2 regions of the Cohnella sp. GCM10027633 genome follow, and region 2 is predicted to be linked to the other one. Evidence: riboswitches for the same ligand, from Rfam matches in the RefSeq annotation. Region 2 holds a riboswitch; the other holds the start of a gene.
What was found. Region 2 has a riboswitch for cobalamin ahead of ACFQZG_RS00315 (glutaredoxin family protein). Riboswitches for the same ligand answer to the same signal wherever they lie in the genome.

Region 1 (5,167 bases), on a different contig from region 2:
GCGAATCGCTCGCCTCGCACGTTCAGTAAAGTAGGGTAACCAATGGAACAGAAACGGTTAGGCATCATAGGCGGCATGGGACCGAAGGCGACCGCCGTGTTCTTGGATATGCTCGTCGACCATACGGAGGCGGAGAGGGATCAGGATCATATCGATATGATCGTCTTGAATCACGCGTCGCTGCCGGATCGGACGTCGATCATTCTGTCCGGCGAGAAGGATCGCTTCCTCGGCGCCGTGGAGAAGGACATCCGGCTGCTCGAGCACGCGGGCGTCTCGAATATCGCGATTCCGTGCAACACGTCGCACTATTTCTACCAAGACATGCAGGCGATGACGAGCGTGCCGATCATCAATATGGTCGACGAGACGCTGCAGGAGATCGCGCGCCGGTACGAGCCGGGCAGCAAGATCGGCGTCCTCGCGACGAACGGCACGCTGCGAAGCGGCATCTACCGTCAGACGTGCGATAAGTACAAGATGCGCTATCACGAGATCGATGACCAGATGCAAGCGGACGTCATGAGCATCATCTACGACGACGTGAAGCGCGATAACAACGTCAGCCCGGATAGGCTCGAAGCGATTATCCGTACGCTTATCGAAGACGGCGAATGCCGATGCGTTATTCTTGCGTGCACGGAGCTTAGCTGCATACCGCTGAGCGATGCGGCGAGGGCGAGCAGCATCGATGCGATGGCGATGCTCGTGAAGCGATCGATCGAATTGTCAGGCAAGACGCCGGTGAATCTGGGGTAACGGATCTTATAGAAGAAGCCTTGCATCCGCGGTGGATGCAAGGCTTTTTGGTATGCTTACGGATTATGCGTCGTTATTGCGCGGCGTCCGCGACTTCGACGGACACTTCGTTCGTGCCCTCCGGATCGACTTCGACGTACTTGCGAAGAATCGATACTTCGACGCGGCGATTCTTCGAACGGCTCTCTACCGTGCTGTTCGACTCGAGCGGCCGGAATTCGCTGTACCCGATCGCGCTGAAGCGGCTAGGATCGAAGTTCGGATTCTCGAGCAGAATCTTCATGAAGTTGGTGGCGCGCTTCGTGCTCAGCTCCCAGTTGGACGGGAACTCGGTCGTGCTGATCGGTTGGTTGTCCGTATGGCCGGCGACCTGAATTTCGTAATCCGGGTAGCCGTCGAGCATCTGGCCGATCGCCGTCGCGAGCTTCTGCGCGTCGGGCTTGATGACGGCGCTGGCCGGAGCGAACAGGGCGTTGTCGCGGATCGTGATGAGCAGCTGCGACTGGTTGAGCTGCGTCTCGAGCTGGGATGACAGGCCGTTCTGCTGGATATACTTGTTCAACTGCTGCTGCAGTTGCTCGAGATTGTGTTGTTCTTCTTCCTTGAGCGTCTGGCGCGACTTGCCGTCGTCCCGCTTGGGAAGCTTCTGATCGGCGCCGCGTCGCTGCTCTTCGCCGATGACTCTCGGCGCGGCCGGGAGCACGCCGACGCCTTGGCTGAAGGCGGTCTTGAACGCCTTGCTCAGCTCCTCGAGCTTGGACGTATTCACGGAGCTGACGGAGTAGAGCACGATGAACAGGGCGAGCAGCAGCGTCATTAAGTCGGAATAGGGGAGCAGCCAAGATTCGTCGGGATGCTCCTCATGAGGTTCATGCCGTTTTCTGCTCACTGCGCTCTTCCTCCTTCTCGTTGAACACTTTGCGTTCGGTCGGAGTCAGGAAGACGAGCAGCTTCTGTTGGATGGCGATCGTGGATACGCCGGATTGAATCGAGAGCAAGCCTTCGACCATCATGAGCTTCAGGTCGATCTCGCGCTTGGACAAGCGCTTCAGCTTGTTCGCGATCGGGTGCCACAGGACGTAGCCGCTGAAGATACCGAGCAGCGTCGCGACGAATGCCGCGGCGACCGCGTGGGCGAGCAAATTCATGTTATCCAAGTTCTGCAACGCGGCGATCAGGCCGACGACCGCGCCGAGTACCCCGAGCGTCGGCGCGTACATGCCCGCTTGGGAGAAGATCTGCGCGCCGGAGCGGTGACGGTCCTCGGTGGCGGAGATGTCCTCGAGCAGGACGTCGCGGACGAAGTCTTGGTCGTTGCCGTCGATGATCATGCGCATGCCGGTCTTCAGGAAGTCGTCTTGGATTTCCTCGACGCGCGCTTCGAGCGCGAGCAAGCCTTCGCGGCGGGTAATGGTCGCCCATTCCATGAACATGTAGATAACCTGTTCGCGGGGAAGCAGTTTCGGTTCGTTGAATGTGATTTTGAACAATTTCGGCACTTTCTTCAAGTCGGACATCGGGAAAGCCACGAGAACGGAAGCGGCGGTACCGACGAAGATGATGAGGTAGGCCGCCGGGTTGTTAACGAGGCTGACGAGCGGCGCTCCCTTGAGATACATCCCGAAGACAAGCGCGATTAGGCCGATCGATAACCCCAAGATTGTTGAATTTTTCATGGTACACCCCATATATGTAAGGATTAGTAGAAGACGGTTCATAGACGTGAACGTCAACCGACACGTTAATAGGATTATCGACATTCCGGCTGCAAAGCTTTAGAGGGGAAACGCGATTTTCGAAGTTATTCGGAATTTATTCGAATCTCTTGGCCGTCCCGGGTTGATTCGCCAAGCTTTGCTAGGACTTAGGCTTATGGACAGTGCCAAGCCCTCGTGTTAAGATGGCAACACAAGTGAATTCGGCGGAAAACAGGTGCTCGCAAGAGCTTAATAGAGAAGTTCGGTGCAAACCCGACGCGGTCCCGCCACTGCCCATGGGGAGCGAACCGGAATGCCACTGCGCGTCTTACGGACGTATGCGGGAAGGCCCGGCAAGCGATGATCCAGGAGCCAGGAAACCTGCCTGTTTTCGACAAACACCCGATAACCTACGAGGAATAGGGGAGGTGTGGCGGCACTCGTTGCGTTCTTGCATGCTTGAGGCGGTAATCCGCCTGAAGGGCGGAATGCGGCGAAACACGAGGCGGGGTGCGTCCATTCGGGCGTATCTACTGCCGTTCGCGGTCATCGGCACCGCGAATTCGAAGTGTGGGCCATCACGCAAGCATCCCTCGGTCTTTCCGGGGGATGTTTTTTTGTTGTTACGAATGAGGGAGCTGCGATTCGCTTGATGACGGAGCCCGCAAGGGCCCATGGGAGTCGAGGGGGAGATCGGAATGGTATCGAAGGGGAAAATGTTGTCGAGAAAGTGGCTCGGCGTCTTATTGGCGCTGGCGATCGCGTTGCAAGGAGCGGCGGGATTAGGCGCGTTCGCAAGCGGCGCGCATGCGGAAGAGGCAGCGGTCGCCGCGCCTACGCGGGCGCAGGTGTCGGTGGCGCTCGGCAAGCTGCAGAGCTTATATGGAGCGGCTACTGTACCGCCGAGCGATTGGGTCGCGTTCGGCCTGGCGCGTTCGGGCAAGCCGGTTGCGGACAAGTATAAGAAGGTCGCCGAGAAGGCGGCTTCGGACGGCAGCCTGCGGCTCGCGACGGATTACGCTCGCGTCTCGCTCGCGGTCAACGCGAACGGCGGCGACGCCGCGAGCGTCGGGGCGGGCAAGGTCGACCTGCTCGGGAAGCTGGTCGGCATCGAGAAGATGACGGGGCAAGGGCCGAACGCGCCAGCCTACGCGCTGATCGCGATCGACGCGGCGGGCTACGAGCCGGGCAAGAACGCGGCATGGACGCGGGATAAGCTGGTCAAGTGGCTCGTCGACAACCGCAACGCGGACGGCGGCTGGTCGCTGTCGCCGGGCAAGAGCGACGTGGACGTCACGGGCATCGTGCTTACTGCGCTCGCGCCTTATCAAGAACGGGAGGACGTTCGCGGGATCGTCGACGGCGCGCTGACGTGGCTGTCCGCGGCGCAGCGTCCGACCGGCGGGTTCGGCGGACCGGCGGAATCGAGCGAGAGCGCGGTGCAGGTGCTCGTCGCGCTGACGTCGCTCGGCATCGACCCGATTAACGACGAGCGGTTCCAGAAGAACGGCGTATCGGCATTGGCGCGCTTGCTGGAGTTCCGGTCGGCCGATGGACGATTCGCGCACGCGATCGGCGGTCAAGCGGACGCAATGGCGACGTTCTACGCGCTGCTCGGATTGGCGGCGGTCGACCGTTGGCAAGACGGATTGCCGGGGTTGTACGCGGGTCTTGGTCAAGAGGCGACGACGGGCAAATATTCGGTCGTCGTTAACGGCCTGAACGGTCAGCTCGCGAGCGGAACGGCCGGCGGCCGCACGGCGCTCGAGGCGCTCGTAGGCGCGCTGAAGAGTACGGGAACGGCTTATACGATAGACCGTCATCCTCAATACGGCGCTTTCCTGACCGGAATCGGCGGCATCGCGAACGGCAAGCTCGGCGGTTACGACGGCTGGAACTTCGCGGTGAAGCGCGGCGGCCAGTGGGTCACGATCATGGAAGGCATGGCGACGTTCAAGCTGCAGGTCGGCGACGCGCTTTACGTCTACTATGGAGATTCGGCAACGCAGTTGATCCATTCGGTGACGTTCGAGCCGGCGAAGCCGCGCGCGGGACAGCCGGTGACGGTCAAGGTCGAGCAGGAAACGTACGATTGGGATAAAGGCGAGGTCGTCGTCTCTCCGGCTGCGGGCGCGACGGTAACGATCGGCGGACAGACCGCGGCGACGGACGAGAAGGGCGCGGCTACGTTCAGCTCGTTGCCTCAAGGCGAGCAAGCCGTGTCGGTTACGGGGTATGCGAGCGGCAAGGCGCCGACGTACGTGGCATGGCAATCGAAGCTTGCCTTCGCATCGTACACGAAGCGGGTTACGGTACGCGTCGAAGGAGATTCGGGCGTCATCGCTTCCGGGTTGTCGCATGGCGGTCTGGCGCTGGAGGCGGTGGAAGCGCTGCTGAAGGCGAAGGGCGTGAAGTATAACGTCGCATCGATGAGCTTCGGCAAGTATATCGATTCGGTAGCGGGCGTAGATGCGGGCAAGTACGGCGGCTACGACGGTTGGTACTTCGCGGTGAACCGCGAAGGCAAGTGGTTCGCGCCATCGGTCGGCTCGGACGCGTTCCTGCTCGAAGACGGCGACGAGGTGCTCGTCTACTACGCGGGCGGGGCGACGAAGCTGGCGGAATCAGTGGTCGTAACGCCGGCGAATCCGAAGCCGGGTCAAGACGTAACGGTGAAGGTATCGTATCGTCCGGTGAATCCGGAGACGTAC
Region 2 (5,167 bases):
GGTTCATGACGCCGAGTCCGACGGAATGCATGCGGCGGTTCCCGTTGGCGACGGAAGGCACGTTCTTGATGTCGGTCATCATCGAGACGTTGGACAGGAGGCGCATCGCCGTGTCGACCAATTGCTCGAACGACGACTCCTTGGTCGCGTTATGGATGTCGATGGAGCCGAGGTTGCACGAGACGTCCATGCCGTAATCGTTGTCTTTGCCGTGATCGTTAATAATGCTCGTCGTCTGAACCTGCAGAATCTCCGTGCACAGGTTGGACATCTTGACGCGGCCGAGGTCACGCAGCGCGTGCTTGTCGTTCACGTGGTCGTCGAACACCTCGAACGGGTAACCCGACTCGAATTGCGCCTTCTTGACTTCCGTGTAGAGCTTGCGCGCGTTGATGCGCTTGATCTTGCGAACGTTCGGGTTGTCGAGCAGCTCGTAGTACATCTCGCTGATGCTGATCTCGGACATCCGCTTGCCGTATTCCTTGTAGATATCGTAAGGGCTGAACAACACGATGTCCTTGTCGCGCTTCATCAGCTCGAAGAAAATATTCGGCAAGATGATGCCCGTCGACAGCGTGGCCAGCCGGATTTTCTCGTCCGCGTTCGGCTTCTTCGCCGAGATGAAGTTCTCGATGTCGGCATGGAATACGTTCAGGTAAATGACGCCGGAGCCGTTGCGTTGCCCCAATTGGTTCGAGTAGGAGAAGGAGTTCTCGAGCAGCTTGGCGACCGGCATGACGCCGCTCGCGCGGTTCAGGATGCCTTTGATCGGATCGCCGAGCGGGCGCAGATCGGTGACGTTGACCCCTACCCCGCCGCCCAGACGCGACAGCTCCAAGCAGTAGCCGATGTTCTCGGCGATGCTGTTCATCGAATCGTCGATCGTCAGCTTGAAGCAGCTGACGAGCTCGCCGCGCGCCTTCTTGCCGCTGTTGAGCGCGGTCGGCGTCGCCGGCTGGTACGACGACATCATCGCTTCCACCGCGCGCTCCGCAAGCTTCTCGTCGCCTTGGGCCAAGTACAAGGCGATGATGACGATGCGGTCTTCGTATTTCTCGAGAATTTCTTCGCCGTTCCGGCTCTTCATCGCGTAGCTTTCGTAAAACTTGCTCGCGCTCATGAACGACGGGAACCGGAAGTTGTAGGCATACGCCTTATCGTAGAGCCGTTCGATGAACGAGGCATCGTATTGCTGCAGGAATTCGGATTCATAATAGCCTTCGTCCACGAAATAGCGGATCTTCTCTTCCGTGTCGATGAAGTAACGCAGCTTCGCGTTGACGTGCTCCAGGAAATACCGGCGCGTCGCTTCTTTATCCTTCGCGAGATCGAGCTTGCCCGTCCGGCTATATTGGTTCAGGACTTCGTTATTGAGCTTCAGATAAGACTTCATCCGACTTTCTCCTCCCGGAAACATTGCTCGTAATAGCTGCGGATCGCCTCGTAATCGTCGGCGAAGCCGCGCATGTCGATCTTGCGGACGAGCGGTACGCGCCATTGTCGCGCGACGGCTTCGCCGGCACCTCCGAATACGTGGTGCCCGAAGTTGCTGTTGCCGCTCACGATGACGCCGCGGCATTGCGAACCGTTACGGTCCATGAATTGCTTCACGAGTTGCGGTACTTCGCCTAACCCGTCGGTATAAGTGAAGAGCAGGAAAGGCTGCGTAAGCTTAGAGCCCGCATCGATCTCGATCGCGGGCAACTGCAGGCGCGATACGATATATCTGACGTTCCCCGTCCGGCTCGCGAACGCGATCATGCGTTCTGATGCTCCAACCGCTGAACCATTTCGTTCGTATCGAAGATGAACTCGCCGCCGATTTCCAGAACGGGCACGCTTTTCGCGCCGGCTTCCACTAGACGCTCGAACGCTTGCTCGTCGTGATCGACGTTGATGATCTCGACCGCCGCTCCCGCGCGTTGCAATTCGGATTTGATCCACATGCATTTCGGACATACCGTTCTCGTATACAGCTTCATCGTTCATGTCTCCTCTGATCGTCGTCTATTTGACAATAAAAAATACCCTCGTCTCCGGGGGCGTAGGCACGAATCGCGCGCATGAACGCCGGCAACCGATCGCTCGCGCTCCCGCGCGGCGTCGTGCCGATCATCCCGCTCTATTCGTCGCTTTTCCCAGCCCCCGGAGTCATGCTGCTGCGTTCCGGTCAGGCTTGGCTTCGCGTCATCCTCCCGTTCCCTCTCCTTGCCGATCGCACGGCGGAGTCGAACGTTCGACGGCGTTGCAGTTGCGGGGACAGCGCTAGCGTTGTAGTAGCTTCCCTATTAATCTACCGCAATAGCGCCTGGCCGAAACTTGTATGAAATTGAAGTAAAGTCATTGTAGCACACGAGGTCGGAGATTCCAAGATACAGTGTGTATAACCGCAAAAATAGGTATATGGGATCAATATCTAGATGTTGTCAAGAATAAGAAAACCCAAGAGAATCGCGGTCTCTTGGGTTTCGGGCTAGCGAAACGGCAGCTTACTCCTCTATTGCTAGCAGATCGAAATCATCGAAATACGGATATACGTACGGATCCGCGGGAGGCTCGATCGTGCGGACCTCCGTCGCCTCCAACCGAATGATTTCGTTGTCTCTGTATGCCGAAGTCGACAACGTGCCCGTCATGGAGATCCACGTATCGTTCTCCAAAGTCGGGCCCATGGAAGATTGAACGAGGAATCCGTACGGGGTCGCGTCGGCGGAGCAGCATTGCATCGCCATGCGGGAGACGACGAATTCGTTCGCGCCCATGTCGTCCTCTCTGTAGACGAAGCCGCTGATCTCGATGTGCCTGCCTATGAAGTTCTCTTTATACATGTCGAGCATCGTTAGCAGTTCCAGGTAACCTAACGGCTCTACCCGGATCGTATCGCGACCATACAGCCGCTTGCCCAGCTCGGCGAAGTCCAAGCCGTATTCATCCTCGGGAAACAACCTGTCGAGCTCGTCCGCCGACGATTCGACCGGCCGTTCGGCCGGCTGTTCGAACGGTTCGGGTTGCTCCGCCGGTTGGGATTCCGCCGCTTCTTGTTCGGGCGTTGCCTTCGGCGATTCAGCCGGACGTGCCGGGGCAGCCTCTTCGGCTCGCGCGTTCCGCGATTGCGACGCTGACGCCGCGTTCAGGTTCATGCCCTTGACCGCGACGACGTCGCTGCCCATGATCCGATCGGGCAAGGCGAACCCGAGCAGCAGCGGAATGAAGAACAGTCCGTACAGCAGCGCGTTGCCGGACGCCGATCGCGGAGGCTCGTGACCGCAATCGCAAGCCGGCTCGCCGCGATGCCTGTCGGCGCTTCGAATGGCAAGGAAGGCATAGAACCCCGCGAGCGCGAACATGGCCAGCGCGCCGTACTTTACGTAAGGGATCATTCGCGGGACGATGTACCATTGCAGCTTATCTGCTTGCTCCAGATGCACGACGTACCACGATAAGGCGGCCAAGATCGCCGCTCTGATCCAGTAATGCGCCGTCATGCTGCGTTGCTCCTTCATCTTCCGATCTCCCCCTTCGCCTTCCTTCGTCAACCCCATAACAAGCTGCCGACCGCCCACGATCCGACGAGTACCGTGACGGCAATGCAAGCGGCCAGCAATAGAACGAATTTCGCTTTGAATACCGACAGCAGCATGAGCGTGTTTTTGAAGTCCAGCATCGGTCCGAATACGAGGAAGGTCAATAGCGAGCCCATGGAGAACGTGCTCGCGAACGTAGAGGCGACGAAGGCGTCGGACGTCGAGCAGAGCGACAGCATGTACGCGAATCCCATCATGAATAGATGCGAGGCGGCCTCTCCTTGCCCGATGCCGGCGATGTCCGAGCGCGGAACGAACGCTTGGACGGCCGCGGTAACGAGCGATCCGGCGATCAAGTACTTGCCCATGTCGAAAAACTCGTCGCCGGCGTGAGTGAACATCTCCGTGAACTTGTTGGACCGTTGCTCGCGGGGATGGACATGATGATGATGATCATGATGGTCATGGCGTGAGTGTTCCGAGGCCTGTCGAGACTCTCGCAACGGGTTGCCCTTCACGAAGAAGTAGACGATCAGTCCGATCGCGATGCCGACGGCGGCAGCCAGTCCCATGCGGGCGTACGCCATCTCGGGCTGCGAACGGAACGCGGCGAACGTCGCGGAGAACACGATCGGGTTGACGATCGGACCGACGAGGATGAATACGATTCCGACGTATAGGGGCATCCCCTTGGCGACGAGCCTGCGCACGATCGGAATCATCCCGCATTCGCAGAGAGGGAATACGATGCCGAGCAAGCAGGCGGCCATCGCGCCGAGTACCGGATGCTTCGGAATCCAACGCCGGAACCAGCTGTCCGGGATGAACGCGTGCATGAACGACGAGACGACGACCCCGAGCAGCAAGAACGGCATCGCCTCGAGGAAGATGCTGATCAGCATCGTCTTGAACGTATGGATTCCGCCGCCGGAAGCCGACGTTAATAGATCCGCCGCGATCGTAGGTTGGATCGCGAAGAGCAGAATGGCGCCGATGACGAGCAGGAAGGATGCGTGTACTCTCCACGAATCCGGCAATGCCGAAGTCTTCACGTTCGTTACCGCCCTTAAATAGTAATTATTACGTATAAGTTCAAGATATCAGGGAAATTGTCCCTCAGTCAACCGCGACTTCGATAAGCGAACCACGCGCCGGCCCCGCATAGCCATCCGCAGATCATGTACATCGTCGAATAAGAGAGGGCATCGGCCAACGGGCCCATGGCGATCGCGCCGAGCGACACGCCCATGTCCGCCGTCGCGATGAACAGGCCGAGGAGCGCGTTGCGGTTCTCCCGCGGCAGCGCGAAGCTCAAATACGTCGTCAATGCCGGATAGAGAAGCGCCTGGGAGACGCCCGCAAGCATCGCGCCGGCATAGAACGGGAGCGCCCCGCCGTGCGCGGACAGACCGACGAGCAACGCGGCGGCAGCCGCCGCGAGCATCATTCCCGCAGCGAACCGGCTCCGCCAGACGCCGTCCGAAGGGATTCGTTTGCGCAAGGCGAATCTGGCGGCGACGACGACGCCCGCCTGCAGCATCAGATAGATGCCGGCTTGCCCGCCTTCTACTTCCGCGGCGTACAGCGGGACGAACGCCGCGATCGCGCCGAACGCGACCGATGCCGTCGCCATCAGCGCGCCG

Region 1: another riboswitch for cobalamin. It lies ahead of ACFQZG_RS14090 (S-layer homology domain-containing protein); the one in region 2 lies ahead of ACFQZG_RS00315 (glutaredoxin family protein).

Annotation. Positions count from the first base shown of each region.
Region 1 covers NZ_JBHTGV010000005.1:113,175-118,341, forward strand. The annotation lists gene cuyB (cysteate racemase) at 43-759, shown strand; gene ACFQZG_RS14080 (flagellar motor protein MotB) at 833-1,648, opposite strand; gene motA (flagellar motor stator protein MotA) at 1,629-2,435, opposite strand; cobalamin riboswitch at 2,673-2,859, shown strand; gene ACFQZG_RS14090 (S-layer homology domain-containing protein) at 3,155-5,167, shown strand, end outside.
Region 2 covers NZ_JBHTGV010000001.1:82,409-87,575, forward strand. The annotation lists gene nrdE (class 1b ribonucleoside-diphosphate reductase subunit alpha) at 1-1,393, opposite strand, end outside; gene nrdI (class Ib ribonucleoside-diphosphate reductase assembly flavoprotein NrdI) at 1,390-1,761, opposite strand; gene ACFQZG_RS00315 (glutaredoxin family protein) at 1,758-1,982, opposite strand; cobalamin riboswitch at 2,153-2,337, opposite strand; gene ACFQZG_RS00320 (TIGR03943 family putative permease subunit) at 2,490-3,503, opposite strand; gene ACFQZG_RS00325 (permease) at 3,533-4,561, opposite strand; gene cntE (staphylopine family metallophore export MFS transporter CntE) at 4,645-5,167, opposite strand, start outside.